DNA from 3 places in the Bradyrhizobium sp. ISRA430 genome. Region 1 is predicted to be linked to each of the others. Evidence: predicted binding sites of a transcription regulator. Region 1 holds the regulator's gene; each other region holds the start of a gene.

Region 1 (10,133 bases):
GATGGGCATGGCCGAGCGCGTTGACCGCGACGCCGGAGGTGAAGTCGAGATAGCGCTCGCCATTCGTGGCGATCAGCCAGCAGCCTTCGCCACGCTCGAAACCGATGTCGGCTCTGGCGAAAACAGGAAGCAGATGCGGCGCGGCGCTCTTGGTCATGACTGTCACTTGGTGTTGAGGACGGCCTCAACGCGCATTGCGCAGCGCACCATTGACCGTCCCGGAAAACGAAACGTGCCGCCTTTTCAGGGCGGCACGTAGAACTATCTTATGCTTGGTAGAACGCCTGTCAATGCCGCCGGCAAGCCTCGGGAAACGCAGAATCCGTAGTCTTGCGGTGCCTACTTTGCGGGGTTTTCGTTACGGAACATGTGGAAGCGAGTCGGCGGACTCTTGCGCGTGAGTCACGCCATATTGTAGCGTTTGGGCTGTCAGATACGACATCTCGTGCAGCGGTTCTGATCCTCTAAGTTCTCATGTACCGGCGTAAACGTTCGGGCGCTCTAGTCGCGCCCGGCGAGCCTTAAAGGATTCTGGCGGCACGGGTTTTCGAGGCTTAGGCATTCGCCGCGAGGGCCAGGGTGGCTGGCGCGCGGCGAGGGAAAGGGTGCAATGACGGTTTTGACATGGTCCGACGATCGCGTCGAGCAGTTGAAAAAGCTCTGGGAGGCTGGACTTTCGGCCAGCCAGATCGCAGCCGAGCTCGGCAATGTGACCCGCAATGCCGTGATCGGCAAGGTGCACAGGCTCGGCCTGTCCGGCCGCGCCAAGAGCCCCTCGTCGGCGGCGCCGCGGCCGCGTAAGGCGCGCCCCGCGCAGCACATGATGCGGGTGGCTCGTCCGATCTCGCGCGGCAACACCGCGCTGGCGCAGGTCTTCGAGGTCGAGGTTGAGCCCGATCCGGTCACCTACGACAACGTCGTGCCGATGAGCCAGCGGCTGTCGCTGCTCGAGCTGAACGAGGCGACCTGCCATTGGCCGGTCGGCGATCCCTCGAGCCCGGATTTCTTCTTCTGCGGCGGCAAGGCGCTCACCGGCCTGCCCTATTGCGCCCAGCACTCGCGCGTCGCCTATCAGCCGGCGGCGGATCGCCGCCGCGCTCCGGCGAAGCCGGGCACGCGCTGAGTTAGCGTTTAGTCGGTGAACTAGGTGCCGTCGTTACACGACGGCACTTCAACTAGCTCGGTGTCGTCCCGGCGAACGCCGGGATCCATAACCACCGGCCGATGTGGTTACGGGGACTCGGAGTTATCATCGTCGCGCGACAACTGCGCCCTGGGGTTATGCGTCTCGGCCTTCGCCGGGACGACGACTGAAAGTGTGGCAACAACCAGCCATCCCGCCCCAGACTTTACGTCTGCTCCGCCTTCGCGAAACGGTCATCCAGCGCATAGCCGGCGCCGCGCACGGTGCGGATCGGATCCTGCTCGCGGCCGAGATTGAGCAGCTTGCGCAGGCGGCCGATGTGCACGTCGACCGTGCGTTCGTCGATGTAGATGTCGCGGCCCCAGACGCTGTCGAGAAGCTGCTCGCGCGAGAACACGCGACCCGGATGCTCGAGGAAAAACTCCAACAGGCGATATTCGGTCGGACCGAGATCGATCGGCCGGCCCGAGCGCGCCACGCGGCGCTTTTCACGATCGAGCTCGATGTCGCCATAGGCGAGCACGGTGGCGAGCCGCTCGGGGCTTGCGCGCCGGAGCAGGCCCTTTACGCGCGCCAAGAGCTCGGGCACCGAGAACGGCTTGACGATATAGTCGTCGGCACCGGTCGCAAGACCCCGCACCCGCTCACTCTCCTCGCCGCGCGCGGTGAGCATGATGATCGGAAGCTGCTTGGTGTCGGGCCTGGTGCGCAAGCGCCGGCACAGCTCGATGCCGGACAGGCCCGGCAGCATCCAGTCGAGCACGATCAGGTCGGGGATATGTTCCTTGAGACGGGTATCGGCGTCGTCGCCGCGCATCACCGTCTCGACGTCATAGCCGTCGCCTTCGAGGTTGTAGCGGAGGAGCTCGGTCAGAGCCTCCTCGTCCTCAACCACCATAATGCGTGCGCCCATGGGGTCGTCGCTCCTTACGTATTCGGGACCGTCGTGGCGAAGGTCGTCATGTCGCCCTTCGGCCGCTTGTCGGCGATGGCCTGACCTTCGATCATGTAAAACACGGTCTCGGCGATGTTGGTGGCATGGTCGCCGATCCGCTCGATGTTCTTGGCGCAGAACATCAGATGGATGCAGAACGAGATGTTGCGCGGATCCTCCATCATATAAGTGAGGAGCTCGCGGAACAGCGAGGTGCAGATGGCGTCGACTTCCTCGTCGCCCTTCCACACCGCCATCGCCGCCGGCAGGTCATGCGCGGCATAGGCGTCAAGCACCGACTTGACCTGCTGCTGCACCAGGTCGGTCATGTGTTCCAGGCCGCGGAACAGCTTTAGCGGATGGAAGTCCGTCTCCAGCGCGGCGACGCGCTTGCCCATGTTCTTGGCAAGGTCGCCGATGCGCTCGAGGTCGGTCGCCACGCGCATCGCACCAACGATCTCGCGCAGGTCGATCGCCATCGGCTGACGGCGGGCGATGGTGAGCACGGCACGCTCCTCGATACGCTTCTGCAGCGCGTCGAGCTCGACGTCGGTGGCGACGACGCGCTGGCCGAGCGCGACGTCGCGGCGGATCAGCGCATCGACGGAATCGACGATCATGCGCTCGGCAATCCCGCCCATCTCTGCGACCAGTCGAGTGAGCTCCTGAAGGTCGGTGTCGAAGGCCTTTGCGGTGTGTTCGGAACCCATATCCTGTCTCCTCAGCCGAACCGGCCGGTGATGTAATCCTGCGTACGCCGATCGCTCGGCGACGTGAAGATCTTGCTGGTGTCGTCGAACTCGATCAGCTCGCCGAGATACATGAAGGCGGTCTTGTCGGAAACGCGCGCCGCTTGCTGCATGTTATGGGTGACGATCGCGATCGTGTAGTTCTCGGACAGCTCCTGGATCAGCTCCTCGACCTTGGCGGTCGAGATCGGGTCGAGCGCCGAGCAGGGCTCGTCGAACAGGATCACTTCGGGGCGCACCGCGACGGTGCGCGCGATGCAGAGGCGCTGCTGCTGGCCGCCGGAGAGCGAGAGGCCCGAGGCGTTGAGCTTGTCCTTGACCTCGTTCCAGAGCGCGCCGCCGCGCAGCGCCTTCTCGACGCGGTCGTCCATCTCCGACTTCGAGATCTTCTCATAGAGGCGGATGCCGAAGGCGATGTTCTCGTAGATCGTCATCGGGAACGGCGTCGGCTTCTGGAACACCATGCCGACGCGGGCCCGCAGCAGGTTGAGATCGAGCTTGGGGTCGAGAATGTTGGTCTGGTCGAGCATGAGCTGACCGGTCACACGCTGGCCCGGATAGAGATCATACATCCGATTGAAGATGCGCAGCAGGGTCGACTTGCCGCAGCCCGACGGACCGATGAACGCCGTGACGCGGTTGGTGCCGAGCGTCAGGTTGATGTTCTTCAGCGCGTGGTGTTCGCCGTAATAGAAGTTGAGGTTGCGAACCGTCACCTTGGCCGGGGCCTCCGGCAGCGGTTGCGACGCCAGGTGACCGTTGGAACTCACGGATACGGACAGGTCGGTCATTTTGCGGTCCTCTCGGCGCCAAGGATGCGCGCGCCAATGTTCAGGGCAAGCACGGTGAGCGTGATCAGCAGCGCGCCGCTCCAGGCGAGTTGCTTCCAGTAGGCGTACGGGCTCTGCACGAAGTTGTTGATGGTGACCGGCAGGTTCGCTATCGTCTTGTTCAGGCTCAGGCTGAAGAACTGGTTCGACAGCGCAGTGAACAGCAGCGGCGCAGTCTCGCCGGCGACGCGGGCGGTCGCGAGCAGCACGCCGGTGATGAGGCCGGAGCGCGCCGCGCGATAGGCGATCCGCTTGATCACCAATGAACGCGGCAGGCCCAGTGCCGAGGCCGCCTCACGCAGCGCGTTCGGCACCAGGAGCAGCATGTCCTCGGTCGTGCGTAGCACCACCGGGATCACGATCACGGCGAGCGCGAGGCTGCCGGCGATCGCCGAGAAGCCGCGCATCGGCACCACCACCGCGCCGTAGATGAACAGGCCGATGATGATCGAGGGTGCGCTGAGCAGGATGTCGTTGATGAAACGGATGACCGAGGTCAGCTTGTCATTGCGGCCGTACTCGGCGAGATAGGTGCCGGCGAACAGGCCGAGCGGCGCACCGATGCCGACGCCGAGCACGGTCATGATCAGCGAGCCGACGATGGCATTGAGCAGGCCGCCTTCGTTCGAGCCGGGCGGCGGCGTGCTTTCGGTGAAGATCTGGAGGTTCAATCCCGTCAGGCCGTTGTAGAGCAGCGTGATCAGGATCAGCGCGAGCCAGGTCACGCCAAAGGCGGCGGCGCCGATGCAGAGACCGCGGATCAGGATGTCCTTGCGGCGGCGGCGTGCATAAATCGGGTTCATGGCGTCACTTCCCCGCTTTCTTTTCGAGGCGCAGCAGCATCAGCCGCGCGGCCGCGAGCACGAAGAACGTCAGCACGAACAGCAGGAGGCCGAGCAAGATCAGGCCGGATTGATGCAGGCCGTCGCTTTCGGCGAACTCGCTGGCGATCGCCGCCGAGATCGTGGTGCCCGGCGCGAAGATCGATGAGGAGATCCGGAACGAGTTGCCGATGATGAAGGTCACCGCCATGGTCTCGCCAAGCGCACGGCCCAGCGCCAGCATGACGCCACCGATGATACCGACCCGCGTGTAGGGGATCACCACGCTGCGGACCACCTCCCAGGTGGTGCAGCCGACGCCGTAGGCAGCCTCCTTCAGCACCGGAGGCACGGTCTTGAACACGTCGACCGAGATCGAGGTGATGAAGGGCAGCACCATGATCGCCAGGATCAGCGAGGCGTTGAACAGGCTGAGATAGGACGGCGGGCCGGCGAAGATCGCGCCCAGCACGGGAACGCCGTCGAAGATTTTGATCATGAAGGGCTGGAAGGTGTTGGCCAGGAACGGGCCGAGCACGAAGAAGCCCCACATGCCGTAGATGATGGAGGGAATGCCGGCGAGCAGCTCGACCGCCATGCCGATCGGACGGCGCAGCCATTGCGGGCAGAGCTCGGTCAAAAAGATCGCAATGCCGAGACCGACGGGGATGGCGATCAGCATCGCAATGAAGGAGGTGACGAGCGTGCCGTACATCGGCCCGAGCGCGCCGAGCACGGGCGGATCGGCGGACGGCGCCCAGCGCTGCGTCCACAGAAACGACAGGCCATACTCCTTCATCGCCGGGAAAGCACCGACGATCAGCGACACAATGATGCCGCCGAGGATGAGCAGGACCGAGATCGCACTCAGCCGCGTGATCCAGTAGAAGGTGAGATCGCCGAGCTTGAAGGCGCTCAACGCCTTGGCACGATCATAGGGTCCGGCGTCATCAATCACGTCGCTCTGAACGGCCATCTCTGCCACGCCGATCCCCTGTACTGACTGTATTTGCTCTTTTGTCACCGGTCTCGCGCTCCGGATGCGTCTCATCGCGACAGCGACCCGACGCATCCGGGAACGAGGCCTTGCGGATCCCGGACCGACAGCGCGGCAGATGATGCCGCGCTGCGCCCAGGACAAGAGCGCTTAGCTCTTGATCTCGGCAGCCCAGGTCTTCTCGATCTGCTGGACGACGCTGTCCGGCATCGGGATGTAGTCGAGCTCCTCGGCCATCTTGCCGCCGTTCTTGAAGGCCCAGCGGAAGAACTTGATGGCTTCCTGCGAGGCCGCCTTGTCGGTGCCTTCCTTGTGCATGAGGATGAAGGTCGCCGCCGTGATCGGCCAGGACTTGTCGCCGGGCTGGTCGGTCAGGATGACGTAGTAGCCGGGCGCCTTGGACCAATCGGCGTTGGAGGCGGCCGCCTGGAAGGCCTCGACCGTCGGCTGCACCGTCTTGCCGGCCTTGTTGACGAGGCCGGTGTAGGTCAGCTTGTTCTGCTTGGCATAGGCGTACTCGACGTAGCCGATCGAGTTCTTGGTCTGGCTGATGTTGCCGGACACGCCCTCGTTGCCCTTGGCGCCGACGCCGACCGGCCACTCGACAGCCGTGCCCTCACCGACCTTGCTCTTCCAGTCAGCGCTGGCCTTCGAGAGATAGTTGGTGAAGTTGAAGGTCGTACCCGAACCGTCGGAGCGGCGCACCACGGTGATCGCCTCGGACGGCAGCTTCACGTTCGGATTGAGCTTCTTGATGGCAGCATCATCCCACTTGGTGATCTTGCCGAGATAGATGTTGGCGAGGGTCTCGCCATCGAACACCAGCTCGCCGGCCTTGACGCCCTCGATGTTGACGACGGGAACGATCGCACCCATCACCATCGGCCACTGGGCGAGGCCGTCCTTCTCGAGCTGCTCGGCCTTGAGCGGCGCGTCGCTGGCGCCGAACGTCACGGTCTTGGCCTGGATCTGCTTGATGCCGCCACCGGAGCCGATCGACTGGTAGTTCAGGCCGTTGCCGGTCTCCTTCTTGTAGGCGTCAGCCCACTTGGAATAGATCGGGAACGGGAACGTCGCACCGGCGCCGGTAATATCGGCGGCGAAAGCCGACGTCGATGCGGCGACCAAGCCAGCAGCGACGATAGTTTTGAGGAAATTCATGCTGGTCTCCATACTGGGGAGCGAAGCGCCATCCGCGCCCGATCGCGCTCCCGCGCCGCCCCTTTAGGAGCGGTCGGCTGTGCTTTTACGAAGGTTTGGTGACAGTCAGATGACAGCTTTAAGTGGCTGGAATCGCTTGAATATCAGGTTGACGCCGAGGTCCTGGCCTGGGGAAAACAGGCGGTGAAGGTGGCGCCCTGCTTGGGCACGCTTTCGATCAAAAGCCGGCCGCGATGACGGTTAAGAATATGTTTCACCAGCGATAATCCGAGGCCCGTCCCGCCTTGCGAGCGGCTGTCGCCGACGTCGACCCGGTAGAAGCGCTCGGTCAGCCGCGGCAGGTGCTCGGGCGCGATGCCGGGGCCGAAATCGCGCACGAAGACGCGGATTTCCTGAGTTCCATCAGTCGCCGCGCCGATGTTGAGCGACACGATGACGCGCCCGCCCGAGGCACCATATTTGAGCGCGTTCTCGATCAGGTTCTCGAACAGGCGCAACAGCTCTTCACGGTCGCCCGCGATCATCACCGGGCTCTCCGGCAGATGGGTCTCGACGTCGACCTGGCGTTCGCGGGCCAGCGGCTCGAGCCCGTCGGCGACCTGGCGGATGATCGGCACGAGATCGACCAGGGTGTCGGGTCGCACATGGGCGGACAACTCGACGCGCGACAGCGACAAGAGGTCATCTATCAGGCGCGCCATGCGTGTGGCCTGAGCGTGCATGATGCCGAGGAAGCGCTCGCGGGCCTTGGGGTCGTCCTTGGCCTGCCCCTGGAGCGTATCAATGAAGCCCGACAGCGCGGCGAGCGGCGTGCGCAATTCGTGGCTGGCATTGGCAACGAAATCGGCGCGCATCTCCTCGACCCGGCGCAGCGGCGTCTGGTCGTGGAAGGTCATCAGCATGCATTTGTCGGCGCCGCCGAAGGTGGTGGGCACCGGCACCGGCGTGATGATGAGCTCCATCCAGCGATCGACCGGCACATGGTCGAGATAGTCTGCGCGCCGCGGCTCGGTGGTGGCGATCGACTCGCGCAGCGCGGTGATGATCTCCGGCGAGCGCAGTGCGAACTGCGCCAGCTCGTTCTTGCGCAGCGCCGGCGCAAGCTGGGCGGCGGCCGCATTGAGATGGATCACACGGCCGGCGCGGTCGAGCAGCACCGCCGGATCCGGTATGCCGGCGACGACCGCCGCAACCGCCGCGCTTTCGACGGGATTGATGCGGCGGACGTCGTCGCGCGAGGCCGCATTGTCATGCAGTCGCCACGGGATCAGCGCGGCGGCCGCTATGCAGAGAAACACCGCCACGGCGCGCACCGCCGACAATTCGCCGAGCGAAACCACGACCGACAGCGCCAGCGCTGCGGCGATCAGGATGATAGTCGAGTGCCGCAGCCGGTCGGACCAGGGCTGGGCGGGAGAAGGAGGGGCATCAATCGCCATCGGGGCGGGCTTCTCCTAGGGGCTTGCGCGGTTCAGGCGCCGCTGTCGCTGCGCTCTCTCACATAGGCGGCTTCAGGTGCCGGACCGGGGTCGAGCTTGAGCGCCGCCTGCTGCAGGCGCTTCGATCGGGCGCCGATGATAACCTCGCGAAACGTCAGCAAGATTACAGATATGACGAAGGGTGAAAGATAATAGAGCACCCGGAACAGGAGCATGCCGCCCAGGAGCTCCTCCCGGTCCATCTGCCAGAGGCCGACAAGCATGGCAGCGTCGAAGACGCCGAGGCCCCCGGGCGAATGGCTGGCAAAGCCGAGCAGCGTCGCCGAGACGAAGATCACCGCGACCACGACGAAGCCGAGATTGGGCTCGTCCGGGACCAGCACGTACATCGCGAGCGCGCAGAAGCCGAGATCGATGATGCCGATCGCGATCTGCAGCAGCGTCAGCGGGCCGCCCGGCAGCACCACCGTCCACGGTCCGCGGCCGACCACCCGCGGCTGGGTCCAGACCCAGACCACATAGGCAACCAGCGCGACGATGATCCCCATCGCCGCCGTGCGGTTCAGCCAGGGCGGAAGCTGGTCGATCGAGGCGGCCGCCTCCGGATGGTAGGAAATTCCAAGCCCCAGCACGGCGGCGTTGCCGAGCCAGAAGGTCAGACCGGCGAGGAAGCAGATCTTCGCGACGTCGATCGCGTTCAGGCCATGGGCTGAGTAGATGCGGTAACGCACCGCGCCACCGGTGAAGACGCTGGCGCCTACATTGTGACCGATCGAGTAGCTCGTGAAGGCGGCCAGCGCGTTGATGCGATAAGGCACATGGGCATGGCCGATCGCGCGCACGGCGAACAAGTCGTAGAAGGTCAGGGTAAAATAGCCCGCGGCGACGAACAGCGCCGCCATCGCAATCTGACGCGGCTCGGTGCTCTTGATCGCTTCGACCACCTCGTTGAAATCGATGCCGCGCAGCATGTGATAGAGCACATAGCAAGCGATGCCGATGACCGTGACGCTGATGACAACGCCAAGCTTATGCAGGATTTGCTTCTGGCGCAGAAACGACATCGCCCTGCGTATGGCTTCCAGCATCTAGACCTCGAACAACGCTCCAGCGGCCACGTTGGCCGGCGAATTGACGGCCGGCGAACCCGCGCCGCCGGCGCCGGCATCGCGCATTCCCCCCGCCCCTCCAGTAGCGCGTTTCGGGCCGGAGTGGAATTCGCCAATGCGACCAAAAAGCCGTTCCTTCAATGTTTTAGATAGGCTTTCGAGCAGGGAATACACGGGGGGCGGCTCTTTCCGCGACAGGGTTCACGCGAATCTCCATGGCAATCCTGCGCAGGGGCCGTGAAGTTTTGATGATTTCGATCGTGCAATGTTCCGTCCGGCCTTAAGCCGACGTCAATCTATGCGCCGCGCCCGACTGTTGAAAGGCGGGACGGCACGGCCGGTTTTGCGTGGATTATCCTCTGCGCTGAGAGGTCGCGGCGTGAGCGCCGCCTAGGGCGCGGTCAGATAGCCGCGCTCATAGGCATGGGTCTGATCCTCGAAGATGGCCATGGCCGTGGTCATCCGGCGGAAGCCGAGACGTTCGTAGAAGGCCTCCTTGCCCGGCACGGCATAGAGGATGATTTTTCGGTGCGAGCCGCAGCGCGCAAGCAGCCGCTCGATGATCTGGCGGCCGAGGCCCTGGCCCTGACAGTCCGGGTGCACCGCGATATCGCAGAGATAGGCGCAGTCGCGGCCGTCGGCGAGCACGCGGCCGGCGCCGACGAGACGGCCGCTATCGTAGACGAAGGCCCGGAACATGCTGTTGCCGAATACCAGCGCGAGATCGGCCGGCGCCTTGTTGCCCAGCGGCGCGATGCGGTAGAGCACGGAGAGTTCGTCCCAGTCGATCGCGGTGAGATCGTCGGTCCAGACAATCGACATCGGCAAACCTTCCTGTGCTCAATCAGCGCCGCGCGGCGGCAACGGCGGCGACGATCTCGTCAGCTCCAGGAAAATGCCCCTTGCTGCGGCTAGCGACAATCCTGTCGCCGAGCTTGAGCTGGAAGAT
Region 2 (10,133 bases), 520 kb from region 1:
GATCTTGCGGTTCGGCAGCACGGGGCGGCGCGCGTCCAGCACCATTGCGGCGGCGGCCGGCACGTTCTCGAATTCATAAGTGATGACGTCGACGTCGCTGGCGAACAACTCCAGCGCTTCGACATCGGCATATTCGGCGCAAGTCGCGTTCAGCACAACGTCGAAGGCCGGGGAATCGGGATCGGGAGAGAACACTTGGCAGCGCAGGCCCAGCCGCGCCGCGGCCATGGCCAGCATCCGGCCGAGTTGTCCGCCGCCGAGGATTCCGATGGTGTCGCCGGGCTTCAGCTTCACCCGATTGGTGTCAGTCACGCCTTGTCCTCCGGTCGCTCGGCAACCGCCTCGGTCTGCGCCTTGCGCCAGGCGGCCAGGCGGTTCGACAGCGCCGGATCGGACAATGCCAGCACGGCGGCCGCGAGCAGCGCCGCATTGATCGCGCCCGCCTTGCCGATCGCCAGGGTGCCGACCGGGATGCCCGCCGGCATCTGGACGATCGAGTAGAGCGAGTCGAGCCCCTTGAGGGTCCTGGATTCGACGGGGACGCCGAAGACGGGGAGTTCCGTTAGCGCCGCCGCCATGCCGGGCAAATGGGCTGCGCCACCGGCGCCGGCGATGATGACCTTGAAGCCTGCGGCCTTGGCGCCCTTGGCGAAGGCGAACAGCCGATCCGGGGTTCGATGCGCGGAGACGATGTGGCTCTCGCAGGCAACGCCGAGCGCTGCGAGCGTGTCGGCGGCATGCCGCATTGTCTCCCAGTCCGACTGGCTTCCCATGATGATGGCGATCGGCGCGGTCATGACGTCAATTGTGCTCGGGAATACAGAAACATAGGCCAGATTATCGGTTCCGGCCGGCGGCTCGCAAGGCGGTGGCAAGGAGAAGGGAATGCACTATCCTGTCTTGGTGAATCCCCGCAAGCCTTCATTGAGCAGGATGCCCATGAAGAAACCAAAAAGGGCTATCGCTGCGAAGGCCAAAAAGGGCCGAAAGACCAGCGGGAGCCGGTTCAAGACCGCGGCCAAGCGTCCGGCCGGGCTGGCGCGGCGTCGCGTGCCGGCCGGCGACGGCGCCAAGGCGACGATCCGCAGCCTGCGGACCAAGCTCAAGGAGGCCCTGCAGCGGGTGGCGGAACTCGAGGCGGTGGCCGATACGGACTTCCTGCTCGAAATTCCCAATCGGCGCGGCTTCGAGCGCGAGCTCCAGCGCGCCATCGCCTACATGAAGCGCTACCGCGCCAGCGGCGCGCTGATTGTGCTCGATGTCGACCGGCTGAAGCCGATCAACGACTCCTTCGGCCACGCCGCGGGTGACGAGGTCCTCAAGGTGATCGCCGCCACACTGACGCGCCAGGTGCGCGCGTCCGATGTGGTCGGCCGTCTCGGTGGCGACGAATTTGCGCTGCTGCTGTGGAATCTCAGCGAAACCGACGCCAAGGCAAAGGCCGCGACCTTTGAGCAGGCGATCGACGAGCTGTCGTTCGTCTTCCGCGGCCAGCGTGTGAACGCGGGCGCGTCCGCCGGCGTGGCGCTGCTCGGGCCGCAGTCCGATGCCGGCCGTGTGCTGGAAGAGGCCGACGCCGCGATGTATGTACGCAAGGCGCATCGGCGGCACGAGCCAACGTCACCACGAGCCGCGGATCGGGCTGGTCAGCACCTGATCTAAAGGGCGCCGAGGTCTTCCGGCACGCTGCCGAATTTCCGCAGCAGCTTGGGGTCGCCGAACTCGCCGGTCATGGGATCGCCGCTGCGGCTGAACGCGATCGCGCCGATGTGGCCTGCGCTGCGCGCCAGGATTTCGGCGCGCCGCAGGGCGGCCGCCGAATTCTGGCATTCCTCCGCGGTGCCTGCGACCGGCGATCCGCTGGCATCGATCAGGAAGGGCATTGCAACGTAGTAGGTGATATCCGACATGGCGTTGCTCCGGATGGTGGCATCAGGCGGCGCTGCTCTTGCTCCGCATCTCGCCGCGCGAGGTCTCGGGGATGCAGCCGGCCGAAATCGCCGCCTGCAATTCCTCGAGCTCCGCCTCCAGATATTCGTTGGCCATGATCAGCGCCTTGATGGTGCTGCGCAGGTTGCCGTCGCACATCGCGATCGCCTGATCGCAGGCTTGTTCATAGTGACTGTTGTCGAAAAGGGGTGCTGGCATTGGGTGTTTTCCTGGGGCGGTTGGCTCCCAAATGTTCTCTTTTTGTTCCAAGTGAGTCAAGCGGAATCCCGCGCTGCGCGCCAGATGTTCGCAGACCAATTGGTTCGGAGACATGGCCGGCGCTTTTGAAGGCGAGCCGCCACGAAAGGCGCGTCGCGATCAGGCGATAATGTCGGGCGTGATCTGGTCTTCGATGAACGCGATCCGGTCGCGTAACAACAGCTTGCGCTTCTTGAGGCGCTGCAACCGCAATAGGTCGGGGGCGGGCGATTGATGCAGCGCATCGATCGCCGCATCGAGATCTCGGTGTTCCTGCTGCAACCGGGCGAGCTCGGCTTCGAGCTCGCGCTCATTTTCATTGGTCATGATCTGCGGTGGCCGAAAAACCCGATGAGCGCTAAGACAAGGCTGTGGACGTCCTGTGGAAATTATCGTCCTTGCGCGGCGTGATCGCAAGCGATCTCGGTCGTCACGCACCGTTCTCTTGCAACATGGTGCAGTAGATCGCTGCGGCACTGGACGAGCGCATTGATATCACGGGTTTTTCCGGGGCGGTTCCGTACTCACGCTTCATTACATATGAATTTTCAAAAATGACGGTGCGACAACGGATAATCATCGACAGAAGGAATCGCTGATGTACACTTCGCCGTCCGGATCGAATCCTAAGGTTCAACCCTACCGAGGAGGTTTCGAATGACAATTCAGGCACATCTGGTTGAATTGGAGCGGAAACACAAACTTCTCGAAAACGAATTGCACGAAGCACTCGTGCACCTTTCAACAGACGACCTGCAAATTGTTGAGTTGAAGCGCCGGAAGCTGATGGTCAAGGACCAGATCGAGCGGTTGAAGCACAACTCGGACGACACGCTTCACTAGTCATCCCCGTACACAGCGTAGAGTTGACCGTATCCCTTCATGCAGGGATGAGCGCGGTTGCGCTCGTCCCTGCGGTGAGGACCACCGCGCAATCATCATTGCGCGCGATTTAGATTCCTGCGAGTGCGGCGACGTGATCCGCGATCGCAAGCGATGACGTCAATCCCGGCGATTCGATGCCGAACAGATTGATCAGGCCCTCGACGCCATGATCGCGCGGGCCCTGCATCAGGAAATCCTGCGTGGCGACCGCCGGCGGCACGATCTTCGGACGGATGCCTGAATAGCTCGGCATCAACGCGCCGTCAGGCAGCGTCGGCCAGTATTCGCGAATGGCCGGATAGAAGCGCTCGGCGCGCGACGGGTCGACCGCGTAGTCGACCGTCTCGATCCATTCGACGTCCGGACCGAACCGCGCCTGGCCTGCCATGTCCAGCGTCAGATGCACGCCGAGTCCGCCTGGCTCGGGCACCGGATAGATCAGGTGCGAGAACGGCGCCCTGGCGCTGCAGCTAAAGTAATTTCCCTTGGCGAGATAGGCCGGCGGAATCCGTTCCAGCGGCATTCCGTCAATGTGGCGCGCAACTGTGGTCGCCGCGAGGCCGGCGGCGTTGACGAGCAAGGCGCATTGCAGCGTCATCGGAGCGTCGCCGCCGGCATCGATCTCGATGACACCGCCCGAGGCCTTGGCCCGGATCAGCGGCGTGTGAAACGCAAAGGCCGCGCCGGCCGCCTCGGCCTCGCCCCGCAGCGAGAGCATGTAGGCGTGGCTGTCGATGATGCCCGTCGAAGGCGAGAGCAGCGCGGCATCGCAAGCGAGCGCCGGCTCAAGTGCGCGGGCGGCCTCGCCCGCGAGCAACTGCATGTCGAGGACGCCGTTGGCTTCGGCGTGGGCCTTGATCGATTGCAGCTTCTCGGTCTCTTTCGGAGTGGTCGCAACGATCAGCTTGCCGCAGTTTTTGTGCGGGATGCCGCGCTCGGCGCAGTAACGGTAGAGCGCGTGCTTGCCGCTGACGCACATGCGGGCCATCCAGCTCCCGGCGCGGTAGTAGATGCCGGCATGGATAACCTCGCTGTTGCGCGAGGACGTGACGGTGCCGATGGCCTCCGCTTCCTCGAGCACGATCACCTCGCGCCCGGCCTGGGCGAGCCGTCGGGCGACCGCGAGCCCGACGACGCCCGCTCCGATGACGACGCAGTCGACCCTATCCATGGAAGTGCAGAGCTTTTGCTGGAAACGCCGATGGCGCGAGGGCCTGTTTGCCTGGAAAACGGGCCACAAGGCCGCCTTCCGTTAAGGAAGCATTTATCATGTCAGGGCAATTGCCGTATTTCACGTCACATTTTTCTGTCGCGCGTACAGGCGTTTACCCGATCCAAACCCGTGAAGCCAGACAATCCGCAGTGGAAATCGCGGGTGGCTGATGGCTGACAAGAACTGGCACGCGGGCAGCACGATACTGATTCCTGTGCAGGCCGCGGTGTGCCTGGCCTGCGCGGCTGCGCCTGCACGCGCTTTTGCACTGTCCGACCAATTCGCTCCGCCGAGCTATATCGGCAGGCTCGATCCCAGTGTGGTCTGGGAGGCCCTGATCGGGGGCATTGCCGTCTGCACCTTCCTGGCCGCGATCGCACTATGGATCCATTCGGCGTTGCGCCGGGCCAAGCGGTCGCAGTTGCGCCGTAACGCGTTCGTCTCCTCCGCCATGAACAATCTCAACCAGGGCGTGGTGATGACGGATGCGCAGCAGCGCATCATGTTCTGCAACGACCGCTACCTCGATATCTACGGCCTATCGCGCTCGGACCTCTGGGCCAACATGACCGGGAACGACATTCTCAAGCTGCGGCGCGACCGCGGGGTCCTCGGTGTTTCCGACGACGAGTTCTATGAGAATGCGTCCAGCCCGAACGGCCTGATCACCGAATTGCCGGACGGGCGCGCCATCCTCGTGAAGTACTTCGTGCTTCCGAACGGCGGCTCGGTGGCTACGCATCTCGACGTCAGCGAGCAGCGCAAGCTGTCGCGGCAACTCGCGTCCACCAAGCAGTTCCTGGAAACAGTGCTGGACAACGTGCCCGCCTGCGTGGCCGCGAAGAACATCGAGGACGGCCGCTACATCTTCGCGAACAGCGCCTATGAGCGGTTCTGGGGCTTCTCGCGGGACCAGGTCGTCGGCAAGAATGCGAGCGAGCTGTTCGCGCCCGCCTCGGCGGCCACCATCGAGGCCACCGACCGGGCGGCGCTCGAAGCGAGCGACGGACAGTTCCGCAACCAGTTCGAGGTCGAGCGCGGTGCGGCGCGGCGCATGGTGGCCTCGATCCGGATCGTGGTCCGCAACGAGAGCAATCAGCCGGAATTCCTGCTGGTGGTGTTCGAGGATATCACCGACCGGCGCTCGCTGTCGCAGGAGCTGGAGAGCGCCAAGAAATTCCTCGACCTCGTGGTCGACAACATCCCGGTGGCGCTGATCGTGGAGCAGGTCAAGGACGGGCGCTACCTGCTTGCCAATCGCAGCGCGGAAACAATCCTCAACCGCAAGCGCGAGGAAGCCACGGGTCTGACCGCCGCCGACATTTTCAACGCCAAAGAGGCGAAGCTGATCATCGCGCGCGACGAGGCGGCGATCAAGAAGCGCGGGATGATCACCGAGGAGCATCCGATCTCCACCAAGGACGGCCTGCGGCTGTTCCTGACCCGCCGCGCCACCGTGCTCAATGATTCCGGCGAGCCGCAATATCTGATCAAGACCCACGAGGACGTCACCGACCGCCGCCAGACCGAGTCGCGGATGGCGCATATGGCCTATCACGACGGCCTCACCGACCTGCCGAACCGCGCCGCGTTCCTTCAGGCGCTGACCCAGATGATCGAGGCCTGTGAGGGCACTGGCGAGGAGTTCGCCGTGCTTTGCATCGACCTCGACGGGCTGAAAGAGGTCAACGACGTCTTTGGCCATGCTGTCGGCGACAAGCTCCTGGTCGAGGTGGCCCAGCGGCTCCAGGATGCCGCGCGCGGCGGCGTGGTGGCGCGCCTGTCCGGCGACGAGTTCGGCCTGATCATCGACGGCAAGCAGCCGGACACCGGGCTTGCGCTGGCCCGGCAGCTCGGCGACGCCTTGGCCCAGGAATTCCACATCGACGGCCGCGCGGTCCGCGCCGGTGTCACCACCGGCATGTCGATCTTCCCGCACAATGGCGCGGACGGCGCCTCGCTGCTCGCCAACGCCGGCGCGGCGCTATTCCGTGCCAAGCAGAAGTCGCGCGGCTCGATCAGCCTCTACCAGCCCGAGATGGACCAGCAGATCCGCGACCGCCGCGTGCTGCACCAGGACCTGTCGAAGGCGATCAAGAACGGAGAACTGTCGCTGGCGTTCCAGCCGCAGGGCATTGCGGGCAACAGCGTCGCCGAGACCGAGATCATCGGGTTCGAGGCGCTGGCGCGATGGCAGCATCCGATGCGAGGTCAGGTCTCGCCGGCGGAGTTCATCCCGATCGCGGAGGAAAGCGGCCTGATCGTCGAGATGGGCGAATGGATCCTGCGCGAGGTCTGCCGCGAGGCGGCGTCATGGCCGAAGCCGCTCCAGGTCGCGGTCAACCTGTCGCCGGCGCAGTTCATGCACGGCGACGTGGTTGGGCTCGTCCATTCCATTCTGCTTGAGACGGGCCTTGCGCCCGGTCGGCTGGAGCTCGAAATCACCGAGGGTGTTCTGATCGAGGATTTCGACCGGGGCCTTGCGCTGCTACGTCGGCTGAAGGCGCTCGGCGTACGCATCTCCATGGACGATTTCGGCAGCGGCTACTCCTCGCTGAGCTATCTCCAGGCGTTCCCGTTCGACAAGATCAAGATCGACCGCGCCTTCGTCATCAACCTCGGACGTAACCCGCAATCGGCGGCGATCGTCCGCGCCGTGATCGATCTCGGCCACGGCCTGGAAATGTCGATCATCGCCGAAGGCGTCGAGACCGTCGAACAACTCGCATTCCTCGCCAGGGAGGGATGCGACGGCGTGCAGGGCTATCTGCTCGGCAAGCCCAAGCCGATCGAGCAGTATGCCGGCCTGATCGGACGTGCCGAGACAATGGAGCTTGCACTCAAGACCGGCTAGTGGTGGGCGGACGCTTGCTTCGCTCCCTCTCGACGGTTTCATGGCGGATTACGACCTCGCGATCATCGGCGGCGGCCTCAACGGTGTCAGTATCGCGCGCGATGCTGCCGGCCGCGGCCTGCGCGTCATCCTGTTCGAGCAGGGCGATCTGGGCGGCGCCGCATCGTCGGCGACGCCGCGTCTGATCCATGGCGATCTGTCGGTGCTGGAACGTCGGGGCTTCTGGCGCGTGCGCCGGGCGCTCGCCGAACGCAGGATCTGGCTGTCCATTGCGCCGCATCTGGTCCGGCCGATGCGCTTCGTGATCCCCGCGCATTCCGACGAGCGGCCGCCCTGGCTGCTGCGCGCCGGCCTGTTCCTCTATGACAGCCTTGCCGATCGCAGTGGCCTGCCGCGATCGACGACCCTCGACATTACCCACCATCCGGTCGGCAACGCGCTGAAGCGTCCGTTCGGCACCGCCTTCGATTATTCGGACTGCGTGGTCGATGATTCCAGGCTGGTGGTGCTCACGGCACTGGACGCAGCCGAGCGCGGCGCTGCGATCCGGACCGGGGTGCGCTGCGTGCGCGCTGATAGAACCGACGTCTGGCGGCTCGCAGTGGTCGATCGCGGCAACCGCCGGGTGATCACGGCGCGCGCGCTCGCCAATGCCTCCGGCGGCTGGACGCCGCTCGTTGCGGAGACCGTGCTGCGCCAGCCGTCGCCCCCCATGGCGGCGATGCAGATGAGTCAGATTGTCGTGCCGCGGCTGTTCGAGTCCGACAACGTCTATGTGTTTCAGAACAGCGACGGGCGGCTGATCTTCGCGAGCCCCTTCGAACGCGAGTTCACGCTGATCGGCACGGTCACGCACGCCTTCACGGGCGATCCTGCAATCGTGGCGATACGAGGCGCCGACGTCACCTATCTGTGCGAGGCGGTAAGCCGCTATTTTCGCGAGCGGGTCACGCCGACCGACGTGGTGCGAACCATCTCCGGCGTCAACCTGACGCTGGCCTCCGTGCGCGGGCGCGACGGGACGACGCTGTTCCACGCGCGCCGCCGCAAGGCGCCGTTGATCACGTTGTTCGGCGGCGACGTCACAACCTCGCGGCTGCGCGCCGAGCGGGCCGTGACGAAGCTGACGCCGTTCTATCCGATGTCGCCACGTTGGACGGCCGGCGCCGCGCTCCCGGGCGGAGACTTTGCCTGGCACCGCTTCGACACCGAGGTCGACATTGCGCGCGACCGCTGGCGGTTTCTTGCCGAGCCAGAGGCGCAGCGGCTGGTCGCGGCCTATGGCACGCGATTGCCGGCGGTGCTTGGCGAAGCCAAGAGCCGCGACGAACTCGGCCTCGCCTTTGGTCCCGAACTGACGGCTGCGGAGGTGCGCTATCTGATGAGCCACGAATGGGCGCGCTTCCCCGACGACATCCTGTGGCGTCGCTCCAAGCTCGGCCTGACCATGCCTCCGGCCGATCGCGACGCGCTCGCCGCGTTTATGGCCAACGCCATGTGACATTTCGAACCGGTTGAGCAAAGGCCGATCCGCCGCTAGCGTGCGGCGGCATCGGGGTTGGCGAGGAACATGTCTGAAGAAGTGCCTGGAACAGAAGTCGTGGCGGTCGCGGCCAGCGGAGAGGTGCAGCCGGCGGCCGGCCGGCCATTGCTGCGCATCGAGGGCGTCGCCAAGACGTTCGGCACGTTCCGAGCCGTGGATGGCGTGTCGCTCGACATCAAGGCCGGCGAATTTTTCGCCCTGCTTGGTCCCAGCGGCTGCGGCAAGACCACGCTGCTGCGCATGCTCGCCGGCTTCGAGGCGCCGGACGAGGGACGCATCCTCCTCGGTGACAAGGACATCGCGCAGGCGCTGCCGCACGAGCGCCCGATCAACATGATGTTCCAGAACTACGCGCTGTTTCCGCATCTTTCCGTGCGCGACAACATCGCCTTCGGCCTGAAGCGCGCCGGCATGGCGCGCGCCGACATCGCCGCCCGCGTGGCGGAGATGGTCGCGCTGGTGAAGCTCGAAGGGATGGAGGCGCGCAAGCCCGACCAGCTCTCCGGCGGCCAACGCCAGCGCGTGGCGCTGGCGCGCGCGTTGGCACGCCGACCGCAGCTTCTGCTGCTCGACGAGCCGCTCGCCGCGCTCGACAAGAAGCTGCGCGAGAGTACGCAAGGCGAATTGATGGAGCTCCAGCGCCGGCTCGGCATGACCTTCATCATCGTCACCCACGACCAGGAGGAGGCGATGACGATGGCGAGCCGGATCGGCGTGATGAATGCCGGCCGGCTCGATCAGGTCGCAGGCCCGCGCGAGCTCTACGAGACTCCGCGCTCCCGCTGGATCGCGGAGTTCGTCGGCGACATCAACCTGTTCGGCGGCGAGCTCAAACTGCGCGATGGTCATCGTCTGGTCATTGCCACCGACGACGCCGGCACGCTGGTGACGGCCGAGCCGCGCGAGCCGATCGATGGCACCAGATTGTCGGTGGCGATCCGCCCCGAAAAGGTCAAGCTGTCGCGCCGCGCCCCGGTGGGCGAGGCATCGGCAATCAACCAGCTCGACGGCGTGATCGCTGACATCTGCTATCTCGGCGGCTCTACCACCTACAAGGTGAAGCTCGACGGCGGCGGCATGGTGCGGTCCTCGGTGACCAACTCAGCGCGTCTCGACGTCGATGCCTATAGCCTCAACCAGCACGTCGTTGCCTGGTTCAGCCCCGATGACTGCATGGTGCTCGACCGATGAGCGCGCGCCGCATCTTCGCCCGGCCGGCGCGGTTTGCCGCGATCGCGCCCTATGTCTGGATGGCGCTGTTCTTCCTGGTCCCGTTCGGCTTCGTGCTGAAGATCAGCCTGTCGCAGACGGCGATCGCGCAGCCGCCTTACGAGCCCGTGTTCGACCTCACCGCGGGCTGGACGGCAATCAAGACCGCGTTCGCCGCGCTGTCGATCGATAATTTCAAGCTGCTCGTCTCCGACGAGATCTATGTGTTCGCCTATGTGCGC
Region 3 (10,133 bases), 3.5 Mb from region 1:
TTGGCGAGACGAACCTTACAGCGCCGCTCGTCTGCACGCTGCCCTCGGGCTTCACAGGGACTATCCGCCCTGCCCGCGCCCCTCGTGCCGACGCTGCCGCGTCCACCGCAACCCGGTCCGCGAAATCGCGACGACGTACGATCGCCCCTCTCGGTGGACCGGGATGGGCGAGACATACGACAAATCCGAATTTCGGTAACACGGAATATTTGCGTCGGACCGACTTGACAGGCCTCGGAAGCGGCGCAGATGTTTTGCCCGTGGGGGCAAACGGGAAGCTTGCGTTCGGTCGCTCGACATAGGTGACGTTTTTCAGGCCCGCGCAGGTGGGTCAAACTACGTTGTGGGAGGTATGGGAAGACAGAAACGATGAGATCGCGTTGCGACCTTATGCGCGCCAGTTTGGCGGCTGTGCTTGCGCTGCAACTGCGCTACAGTGTGGGCGCTCCCCCGGTCGTCAGCCAGCTCAGGAGTGCGCATGTCTACGGCAGTCGCGACACTCGGCGGCGTAGGTCTTTTCCTGCTTGGCATGACCGTGATGACGGAGGGCCTGAAAGCGCTGGCCGGCTCCGCCCTGCGCGCGGTGCTCAGCAAAGCGGCGTCAACGCCGCTGCTTGGCTCGCTTTGGGGCGCCGTCGTCACGCTGCTGGTGCAGTCTTCGAGCGCAACGACCATGACGACGATCGGTCTGGTCAGCGCCGGCCTGCTGACGTTCCAGCAAGGCTTGGGCCTCGTCTTCGGCGCGAACATCGGCACCACGGGCACGGGCTGGCTGGTGGCGCTAATTGGCGTCCGCGTCTCGCTCACGGCCGCGGCGCTGCCGATGATTTTCGTCGGTGCGCTGACCAAACTTCTGGGCAAGGGACGGATCTCCGGGGTGGGCGCCGCGCTCGCAGGCTTCGGACTCGTGCTGTTCGGCCTGACGACCCTGCAGCAGGGCATGGGTGGGCTCGCGGAACGATTGCACCCGGCGGACCTGCCTGCCGTTCTCGGTGGCCCCGGGACCCCATGGTGGTTAGGCTTGTTCGGCGTGCTGGCGCTGGTCGTGACCGGACTGGTCATGACCGCGCTGATGCAATCGTCGACAGCCGCGATCGCGGTGACCTTGTCCGGCTATTACGCCGGCGCGGTCGGACTGGACCAATCCTGCGCGTTGATCATCGGCCAAAATATCGGCACGGCGACGAGCTCTGCGCTCGCCGCGATCGGCGCGAGCACCACGGCCAAGCGGCTCGCCATTGCCTATGTGCTTTTCAAGCTGATCGCCGCGCTCATCGCGCTGGTTGCTTTTCCCGTCGTCACGCCTCTGCTTCTGCGCGCCTCTGACACGACCGACGGCGTCATGCTGCTCGCCGGATACCACACTGCGTTCAATGTCGTCGGCGTGGCGGTGCTGCTGCCGCTGATCAACTGGTTCACAGGCCTCGTCGAGTGGATCCTGCCCGAGCGCGGCTCGCCGCTGACACGATGTCTCGACCCGTCCGCGCTCGCGACCCCGATCGTGGCGGTGCAGGCGGTGCGACAAACCATCGCGCGCGTGCTCGTGACGGTGTGCGGTTCGGTCGAGGCGCGACTGGCCGGCCGCGCTGGCCCCATACGCCTGGGAAAGACCGCCGTATCCGTCCAAGAGGCGGCCGACGCGCTGCGTCAGGCACAAGTCTTCCTGTCGGACGTCACCGGCCCCCCTGACATCGACGACGAACAACGGTCTCTCACCAGCACGCTCCACGCACTCGACCGCGCGTCCCGACTGACGGACCTGGCGAATGGAGAAACCAATTTCGGTGCGATTGCAAACGGACCGGAGGACATCCGCGCTGCAGAGGTATGCGCAGAAGTGATGCGAAGCGCTGTCGCGATTGCGCGCGGTGTCGCGGCGCCGCCTCGCGTCGCTGGATCGCCGCCAGCGTCACATGCCGACGCCATGGCCGGCCCGCGCGCGAACCCGCCTGACGAGGCCATCGCCGAGCTCGAGCGTTGTACGACGGAACTCGACGAGGTGCTGCGCAGGCATCGCAGCGCGACGCTCGGCGCGGTGTCCGATGGCACCCTCACCGCCGACGTTGCCCTGCTTCGCGTCGAAACGGTTCGAACCCTCGAAGCCCTGTCGCAGCACGCCTGGCGCTCTGCGGTTCATCTTGTCGGTCGGGGCTAAATCACGTCCGCGGGGGTCAGGAAGCATCCGGCACACGACAAGGGGCAGAGCGACAACGCTCTGCCCCTCTTCATATCGAAAGATCAGGCAACCAGCTCGGCGAACAGGTCGGCGTCGACATTGCCGCCCGAGAGCACGATCACGACGTTCTTGCCGGCGACATCGAGGCGCCCGGCGAGCAGTGCGGCGAGGCCGACGGCGCCGCCCGGCTCGACCACGAGTTTCAGCTCGCGATAGGCGAAGGCCACGGCCGCGCCGACTTCGGCATCCGACGCAGTGACGCCGCGCGCCAGCAGCTTGCTGTTGATCGCAAACGTCATCTCACCCGGCATCAAGGCCATCAACGCGTCGCAGATGGTGCGGGCCGCAGGCGGATGCGGCTCGCGATGGCCGACGGCGAGCGATCGGGTGTGATCGTCGAACGCCTCGGGCTCGGCCACGACGACCTGGGCCTGCGGGTAACGCGCCTTCACCGCGGTCGCGACGCCCGCGATCAGGCCGCCGCCGGAGGCCGGCGCGACAACGATGTCGGGCGCGATGCCGAGGCTCGCCATGTCCTCGGCGATCTCGCGGCCGGCGGTGCCCTGTCCCGCGATCACAAAGGGATCGTCATAGGGCTTGACCAGCGTCGCGCCGCGCTTCTCGGCGATGCCGCGCGAGATCGCCTCGCGATCGTCGCGGTCGCGATCGTACAGCACCACCTCGGCGCCATAAGACTTGGTGCGCTCACGCTTGGACAGCGGCGCATCCGACGGCATCACGATGGTCGCCTGCATATCGAGGATCTTTGCGGCGGCCGCCACGCCCTGGGCGTGGTTGCCGGACGAGAAAGCGACGACGCCGCCGGAGCGTTTGTCCTGCGGGATCGAAAAAACCTTGTTGAAGGCGCCGCGGAACTTGAAGGAGCCGGTGCGCTGGAGCATCTCCGGCTTCAGAAAGACCTTTGCGCCGACGCGCTCATTGAGCACGGGAAAGGACAACAGCGGGGTGCGGATGGCGAAGGGCGCGATCACGCGCGCTGCGGCGTCGATGTCGGCGGGGCCGACCGGGAGGGGCTGTTCCGTCATGGGGGATTTGTATCGCGGCTGGCGAGGCGCGGGCAAGACACCCCGGCGTGAGGAGTTTCGGCCGTCAGGCGACGAAGCGCGCCGGCTCCGCCTCGCCCCTGCCCGGCAACACCGCGCCGACCGCCCGGATGTTGTCGACGAAGGACCGCGCCGAGGCCTCCCAGGTGTGGTTGGCGGCGAATTCGACGCAGGCCTGCCGGGAAATGTCGAGCGCCGAAAGGCACGCGCCGCGCAGGTCGTGATCCAGCGCGCCGACCGGCGCATCGCCGATCACGTCGTGAGGCCCTTTCACCGGGAAGGCCGCGACCGGCAGCCCGCTCGCCAGCGCTTCCAAAAGGACCAGGCCGAACGTGTCGGTCTTGCTGGGAAACACGAAGACGTCGGCCGCAGCATAGATTTCCGCCAGCGCCTCGCCGTGCTTCTCGCCCAGAAAAATCGCCTCCGGATAGGCCTCTTCGAGCGACGCGCGCGCCGGGCCGTCGCCGACGATCACCTTGGTGCCAGGCAGGTCGAGCGCGAGGAAGGCCTCGAGATTCTTCTCCACCGCCACGCGGCCGACCGAGAGGAACACCGGCGCCGGCAGGCAGAGATCGATCGCGCGCGGGTGGAACAACCCGGTGTCCACGCCGCGCGGCCACAGCACGACATTGTCGAAGCCGCGCTCGCCGAGCTCACGGGCCAGCGCCGGCGTCGCCGCCATCACGGCGCTGCTCGCGCCATGAAAGCGGCGCAGCGCCCGCCAGATCAGGGAGCCCGGAACCGGCACCCTGGCGCGCACATATTCGGGAAAGCGGGTGTGGAAGCTGGTCGTGAACGGCAGCTTGCGCTGGCGGCAATAGCGGCGGACCATCAGGCCGATCGGCCCTTCCGTCGCGATATGGATGCTGTCGGGCCGAGCCTCCTCGATCAGCCTCGCGATTCTGGCCGGGCGCGGCACGGCGAGCCGCACGTCGCGATAGCTCGGCATGGCAAAGGTGCGGAACGATTGCGGTGTGAGGAACGCGAACTCGACGCCGAGCGCTTTGGCCGCATCGGCCAGCTTGGTCAGCGTCCGAACGACACCGTTGACTTGCGGGTGCCAAGCGTCGGTCGCGACCAGGATGCGCATCAGGCAGCTCTTGCGGCGACTTGGGGGACCTGCGCCGGCTTGTGCAACTGATCCGCCCAGGTGATAATCTCGAAATGGCCGTCGTCATGTTCGACGAGCGCCGTGCAGCTCTCGACCCAGTCACCGCAGTTCATGTAGCGGATGCCGGCCTCGTCGCGGATCACGGCATAGTGGATGTGACCGCAGATCACGCCGTCGGCCTCGTGCCGTCGCGCTTCGGCCGCGAGCGCCTGCTCGAACGCGCCGATGTAATTGACGGCCTTCTTGACCTTCTGCTTCGCCCATTGCGACAGCGACCAGTAGGGCACGCCAAGCATGCGGCGGAAGAAGTTGACGAAGCGATTCATCTGGATCGCGAAGTCGTAGGCCTTGTCGCCGAGATGGGCGAGCCAGCGCGCGTTCTGCACCACGAGGTCGAAGATGTCGCCGTGAATGACGAGATAGCGCTTGCCGTCGGGGCCGGTGTGGACGGTGTTTTCGACGACGTCGATGCCGCCGAAATGCGTGCCGTAATACTTCCGCAGGAACTCGTCGTGATTGCCTGGGATGTAGATGACCTTGGCACCCTTGCGCGCCTTGCGCAGCAGTTTCTGGACGAGGTCGTTATGCGATTGCGGCCAGTGCCAGCTCGACTTCAGCGCCCAGCCGTCGACGATGTCGCCGACGAGGTAGATGGTATCGGCATCATGGTAGCGCAGGAAATCCAGCAGAAGGTCGGCTTGCGAGCCGCGGGCTCCGAGATGGACGTCGGAGATGAACAACGTGCGAAAGCGCCGCTCCGGGCTTTCGTCACTCACATCGTAACTTCCCATGCGCCAGCCTGTAACAATGTCCCGTGACAGGGGGATGACCGATTGAACCCGTGAGGCACCCTCAGATACGAATCAAACTTCGCCTCGCCCTGTCAGCCGGATACCAGCCGCATGCGACAATCAGGCGACATGGTGCCGCACAGGTCTCCGCAAAATCCCGGGAACCCATAGGTTTATTGGCTTACGAAGGCGGACCGCAGCGCGTATCCCGGCCGCAATCGCAGCCGGGATCAATAGAACCGGTGGAAATGATGGATCGGCCCATGGCCGTGGCCGACGCTGAAGCGGTCGGCGGCCGCGATCGCCGCGCTGATCCAGGTCTTGGCATTGCGCACGGCCTGCGCGAGATCGTCGCCTTTGGCAAGACCGGCCGCAATCGCCGAGGACAGCGAGCAGCCGGTGCCATGAGTATTTTTGGTGGCAACGCGGGGTGCGGCGAGCGCGATCGTGTTTTCCGAATCGACGAGATAGTCGATGCTCTCGGCGCCCTCGCCGTGCCCGCCCTTGATCACCACCGCACGGCAACCGAGCGCCAGCAGGCGACGCCCCTGGCCCTCGATGTCGGTCTTGCTTGCCGCGACCGGCTCATCCAGGAGAGCGGCTGCCTCCGGCAGGTTGGGCGTGATCACCGATGCGAGCGGCATCAGCTTGGTGCGCAGGGCTTCGACGGCCTCGGTGGCGAGCAGGCGATCGCCGGAGGTTGCGACCATCACGGGATCAAGCACAACGTGCCGGGGCGTCCAGCGCGAGAGCGCGGCGGCGATCGCATCGATGCTCGCAGCCTGCGCCACCATGCCGATCTTCACCGCGCCGACGTCGAGATCGGAGAACACCGCGTCGATCTGCGCGGTGACGAAATCGGCCGGCACCGCATGGATGCCGGTGACGCCTTTGGTGTTCTGCGCCGTCAACGCCGTGATGGCGGAGGCGCCAAAGACACCAAGCGCGGCAAAGGTCTTCAGGTCCGCCTGAATGCCAGCGCCGCCGCTCGAATCGGAGCCGGCGATGGTCAGCGCAACGGGCGTCGTCATGCAGCGATTTTCCGCTTTTCGGAGGCCATGATTTGTCCTAGCGCGCATGCCGGGTAGCAAGCAAGCTTGCACCCGGGGGCAGCAAGTTCGCTTGCTAAATCGGCCCGGTTTTGGCCTATTAGCCGCTAGATCATGCCCTTCGGAGCAACCGCGATGGTTCCTTTTTTCGTCCAGATCAAATGCAAGCTTGGCCAGTCCTACACGGTCGCCAACGCGCTCGCCGAAGCCGAGATCGCCTCCGAGATCTACTCCACGGCCGGCGACTACGACCTCCTGGTGAAGTTCTACGTCGACAAGGACACTGACATCGGCCACTTCATCAACGAGAAGGTGCAGATCCTGCCGGGCATCCAGGACACCCACACCATCATCACCTTCAAGGCTTTCGGGAGCGGCTAGGGCTGGGGCGCTAGCCGCCCTCCTTGCGCTTCGGCGGCGTCGGTCCATCGACCGGCGGGAGCGACTTGACGTACTCGGCGATCGCCGCAAGATCGGCTTCCGACAATAGCGAGGTGTTCTTGATCACCCGCCTCATCGCGCCGCCGGCGCTGTCACCGTCGGGCAGTTCGCCGGTCTCCAGGAAATAGGCGATATCCTTCGCGCTCCAGTCGCCAAGGTGCTTCTGGGTGATGTTGGGAATCCAGCCCTCTCCTTCCGGATTGGGACCGCCGGCAAAGCGCTCTCCAGCGATGATGCCGCCGAGAACATTGCGCGGGCTGTGACATTCCGCGCAATGGCCAAAGCTGTTCACGAGATAGGCGCCGCGATTCCATTGCGCCGACTGCGCACCGTCAGGCGTGAAGGATTTTCCGTCCATGAACAGGAGCTTCCAGATGCCGACATTACGGCGGATGTCGAAGGGGAAGCGGATGTCATGGTCGCGCACCTTGCCCGCAACCGGCGGAAGTGTCTTCAAATAGGCGAAGAGATCGAGCACGTCCTCGCGCTTGGCATGCCGATAGGACGTGTAGGGGAAGGCCGGAAAATAATGTTGTCCGGCCGGCGACACCCCCTTCATGACAGCGTTGACGAAGTCTGCTTCGTTCCATCGTCCGATGCCATCGTTGGTATCGGGCGAGATGTTGGGCGCGTAGAACGTTCCGAAGGGTGAGCCGATCGCGACGCCGCCGCCGAGCCGCGTGCGGTCGGGCTGTTCGGGCACGGCATGGCATGAGGCGCAGCCACCGGCGTTGAACATCTCCTCGCCGTTCGCAAGGTTCGGCGTGTGAGCAGGTGCCGTGGTGACAAAGCCCACGGCCGGCGCGCTGAGCCACCAGTAGACCCCTGTTGTGGCAATCACTGCGAACAGCGCCACGGAAATTGTTCGTTGCAACATGCGGTCCATCCACGCGTTGTGTCGAAGCTAGGACCGCTGTCGCTGCAACTCCAGCCACGAAGAATTTAGCCCGTCCCCGCCGGAAACGGGAATAAACTGAAACGCAGGCTGTTGGAAGTTTGGCAAGCTAATGAGGCCACCAGGGAGAGTGCCATGAACAAGACCATCATCGCCGTGTTAGCGCTGGGCGCCGTCGCTTTTGCGGGGCCGGCCAGCGCCGAAAAGCTGAAAGCAACGCTCAGCGGCAAGTCCGAGGTGCCGGCCACGACCAGCAGCGGCACCGGGACGGCCGATCTCGACTACGATGCGGCCAGCAAGAAGCTGTCCTGGAAGGTCACCTATTCGGGCCTCTCCGGCCCCGCCACCGCCGCCCATTTCCACGGGCCGGCCGAGTCCGGCAAGAACGCTGGCGTCGCGGTCGCGATCCCCAACGCGACGTCGAGCCCGGTCGAAGGCAGCGCGACGCTCACCGACGCGCAGGCCGCCGATCTCCTCGCCGGCAAGCTCTACGTCAACATTCACACCGCGGCCAATCCGGGCGGCGAGATCCGCGGTCAGGTGACGAAGTAAGCGTTTCCATACACGTCGAGGACACAAGGCCGGGCGCTCATAGGGCGCCCGGCTTTTCGTAGGTGGTGCCTGAGCATCGTCATTGCGAGCGCAGCGAAGAAATCCTCGCTGCGCGACGCCCCGGAATGACGATTGGAGAAAGTGGCATGCTTGCCCCAACAACCGTCATTGCAATGATCACGCCGAACCAGCTTTGCGCGATGTCTCATGCCCTGACAACGTGCGCAGCCTGCGCTCACCTCCAATCGTGCTCATGCCGCGCTCAACGCCTGCGTGAGGTCCGCGATCAGGTCCGACGGATTTTCGATACCAATCGATAGCCGGATCGTGGAATCGAGAACGCCGATTTTTTGGCGGATGTCGGCGGGAACGCCGGAATGGGTCATGGTTGCAGGCAGGCTGGCGAGCGATTCGGTTCCTCCGAGGCTCACCGCCAGCTTGAAGATCTGCAGCGCGTTCAGGAATTTCACCGCCGCCGGCTGCCCGCCGACGATGTCGAATGAGAACGTCGATCCAGCTCCGAGGCATTGCCTTGCGAAGACACGTCCGGACGCCGACGCAGCTTCGTGATGACCGAGATAGTGGACCTTCGCCACCTTGGTGTGGTCGCGCAGGTAATCCGCCACAAGGCGCGCATTGCTGTCGGCTTTCTCCATGCGGATGCTCAAGGTCTCAAGGGAACGGCTGATCATCCAGCAGGAGTGCGGATCAAGCTGGGTGCCGATGGCGCCTCGCAGCGCCTTGATGTCTTTCATGATCGCCTTTGAGCCGAGCGCGGCACCCGCGATCAGGTCGGAATGACCACCGACATATTTGGTCAGCGAGTACAACGAGAGGTCCGCACCATGCTCGATCGGTCGCTGAAACACCGGCCCGAGCAAGGTGTTGTCGCACGCGATGATCGGCGCGTGCCCCTGGTTCTTGCCGATCGCGTCGGCGACGTGGCGGATCATGGCGATATCGACGAGGCCGTTGGTCGGGTTGGCCGGCGTTTCGATGAGGATCATCGCAATCCGGCCCTTTTGCGCGGCTGCCTCGGCGGCCTGCGCCACAGCCGCCTCATCTATGCCGTCGGCAAAGCCGACAGCGCTGATCGAGAGGCGTGCAAGCGTGTTGGCAAGCAGGGTTTCGGTCCCACCGTAAAGCGGCTGGGAGTGCAGGATGACGTCGCCCGGCCGGACGAAGGCGAGAATCGTCGTCGCAATGGCCGACATTCCGGACGAGAACAACGCGCAGCTCTCGGCGCGCTCGTAGACCGAGAGCCTGTCCTCGACGATTTCGCTGTTGGGGTGATTGAAGCGCGAATAGACGAGGCCGGCGCCCATTCCCTCCGGCGGCTCGCGCCGACCGGCGACGAAATCGAAAAAATCCTGTCCGTCCTCGGCGGTCCTGAACACGAAGGTCGAGGTCAGGAACACCGGCGGCTTGATCGCACCTTCCGAGAGCTGCGGATCGTAGCCGTAGGTCAGCATCAACGTTTCGGGATGCAGCATGTGGTTGCCGATGTGGGTCTTCGACGGAAACGGTTTTGCCATGGCCTGTCTCGCTGTTCGTGATTCAGATCCTCGCCGTACGTTGGAACTCTGCGGGCGAAGCAATCAGGGTTCGGATGCGCCGGCATCCGACGAATCTCATCAACGCTGCGGCGGCTGCACTTGAGGATAGCTCATACGCTGCGCTCTGACACCGACTCCGAACTGAGAACCGCGGCGGTGCCCGAGTACAATTGAACAACGCAAGCCGGAAAGCGGTGCAGATTTCACCTCCGGGCGCCGTTCGAGCCCAAATGCCGCCGGTGCCATACCTTTGACGCGCCGCCTGCAAACATCCCTGATTCCGTCCCCCCATTTTCGTGTTGCCGCCACAAACAGCGCTCACGACTGCGTGACCGCGTATGGGGAGAAAAAAATGCGCGCACATAGAACATGGAAGGTCGCGGGGGCCAAACATCACCACGCAACTATCGAGCAACTTCAGCTCGATCTGGCAGCGTTCAACCGGTGCATCGACGTGCTGGAAAAAGCCGACGTCAATCCTCAGGACATAGAGGTGCT

Evidence for each region. Region 1 encodes PhoB, which activates phosphate uptake and scavenging genes when phosphate is short. Its sites were predicted from a motif close to TGTCATNNANCTGTCAT; they were not measured.
Region 2: a site for PhoB is predicted at 2,742-2,758, ahead of MTX21_RS21315 (DUF465 domain-containing protein). Genes of this name have one in related genera too.
Region 3: a site for PhoB is predicted at 5,166-5,182, ahead of MTX21_RS39765 (UDP-2,3-diacylglucosamine diphosphatase). Genes of this name have one in related genera too.

What each region holds. Positions count from the first base shown of each region.
Region 1 covers NZ_CP094516.1:4,980,648-4,990,780, forward strand. The annotation lists gene MTX21_RS23685 (aspartate aminotransferase family protein) at 1-157, opposite strand, end outside; gene MTX21_RS23690 (GcrA family cell cycle regulator) at 611-1,123, shown strand; gene phoB (phosphate regulon transcriptional regulator PhoB) at 1,350-2,057, opposite strand; gene phoU (phosphate signaling complex protein PhoU) at 2,072-2,788, opposite strand; gene pstB (phosphate ABC transporter ATP-binding protein PstB) at 2,800-3,618, opposite strand; gene pstA (phosphate ABC transporter permease PstA) at 3,615-4,460, opposite strand; gene pstC (phosphate ABC transporter permease subunit PstC) at 4,465-5,454, opposite strand; gene pstS (phosphate ABC transporter substrate-binding protein PstS) at 5,626-6,636, opposite strand; gene MTX21_RS23725 (ATP-binding protein) at 6,780-8,075, opposite strand; gene MTX21_RS23730 (lysylphosphatidylglycerol synthase domain-containing protein) at 8,108-9,163, opposite strand; gene MTX21_RS23735 (hypothetical protein) at 9,164-9,358, opposite strand; gene MTX21_RS23740 (GNAT family N-acetyltransferase) at 9,575-10,006, opposite strand; gene MTX21_RS23745 (Rdx family protein) at 10,029-10,133, opposite strand, start outside.
Region 2 covers NZ_CP094516.1:4,458,541-4,468,673, reverse strand. The annotation lists gene MTX21_RS21345 (5-(carboxyamino)imidazole ribonucleotide synthase) at 1-312, opposite strand, end outside; gene purE (5-(carboxyamino)imidazole ribonucleotide mutase) at 309-797, opposite strand; gene MTX21_RS21335 (GGDEF domain-containing protein) at 940-1,662, shown strand; gene MTX21_RS21330 (hypothetical protein) at 1,659-1,910, opposite strand; gene MTX21_RS21325 (hypothetical protein) at 1,933-2,148, opposite strand; gene MTX21_RS21320 (DUF465 domain-containing protein) at 2,308-2,514, opposite strand; gene MTX21_RS21315 (DUF465 domain-containing protein) at 2,845-3,030, shown strand; gene MTX21_RS21310 (NAD(P)/FAD-dependent oxidoreductase) at 3,140-4,243, opposite strand; gene MTX21_RS21305 (EAL domain-containing protein) at 4,455-7,139, shown strand; gene MTX21_RS21300 (glycerol-3-phosphate dehydrogenase) at 7,180-8,640, shown strand; gene MTX21_RS21295 (ABC transporter ATP-binding protein) at 8,710-9,873, shown strand; gene MTX21_RS21290 (ABC transporter permease subunit) at 9,870-10,133, shown strand, end outside.
Region 3 covers NZ_CP094516.1:8,496,233-8,506,365, reverse strand. The annotation lists gene MTX21_RS39780 (Na/Pi symporter) at 479-2,155, shown strand; gene MTX21_RS39775 (threonine/serine dehydratase) at 2,239-3,222, opposite strand; gene MTX21_RS39770 (glycosyltransferase family 1 protein) at 3,287-4,330, opposite strand; gene MTX21_RS39765 (UDP-2,3-diacylglucosamine diphosphatase) at 4,330-5,142, opposite strand; gene thiD (bifunctional hydroxymethylpyrimidine kinase/phosphomethylpyrimidine kinase) at 5,373-6,173, opposite strand; gene MTX21_RS39755 (Lrp/AsnC ligand binding domain-containing protein) at 6,327-6,572, shown strand; gene MTX21_RS39750 (cytochrome c) at 6,583-7,509, opposite strand; gene MTX21_RS39745 (CHRD domain-containing protein) at 7,663-8,079, shown strand; gene MTX21_RS39740 (cystathionine gamma-synthase family protein) at 8,331-9,614, opposite strand; gene MTX21_RS39735 (hypothetical protein) at 9,886-10,133, shown strand, end outside.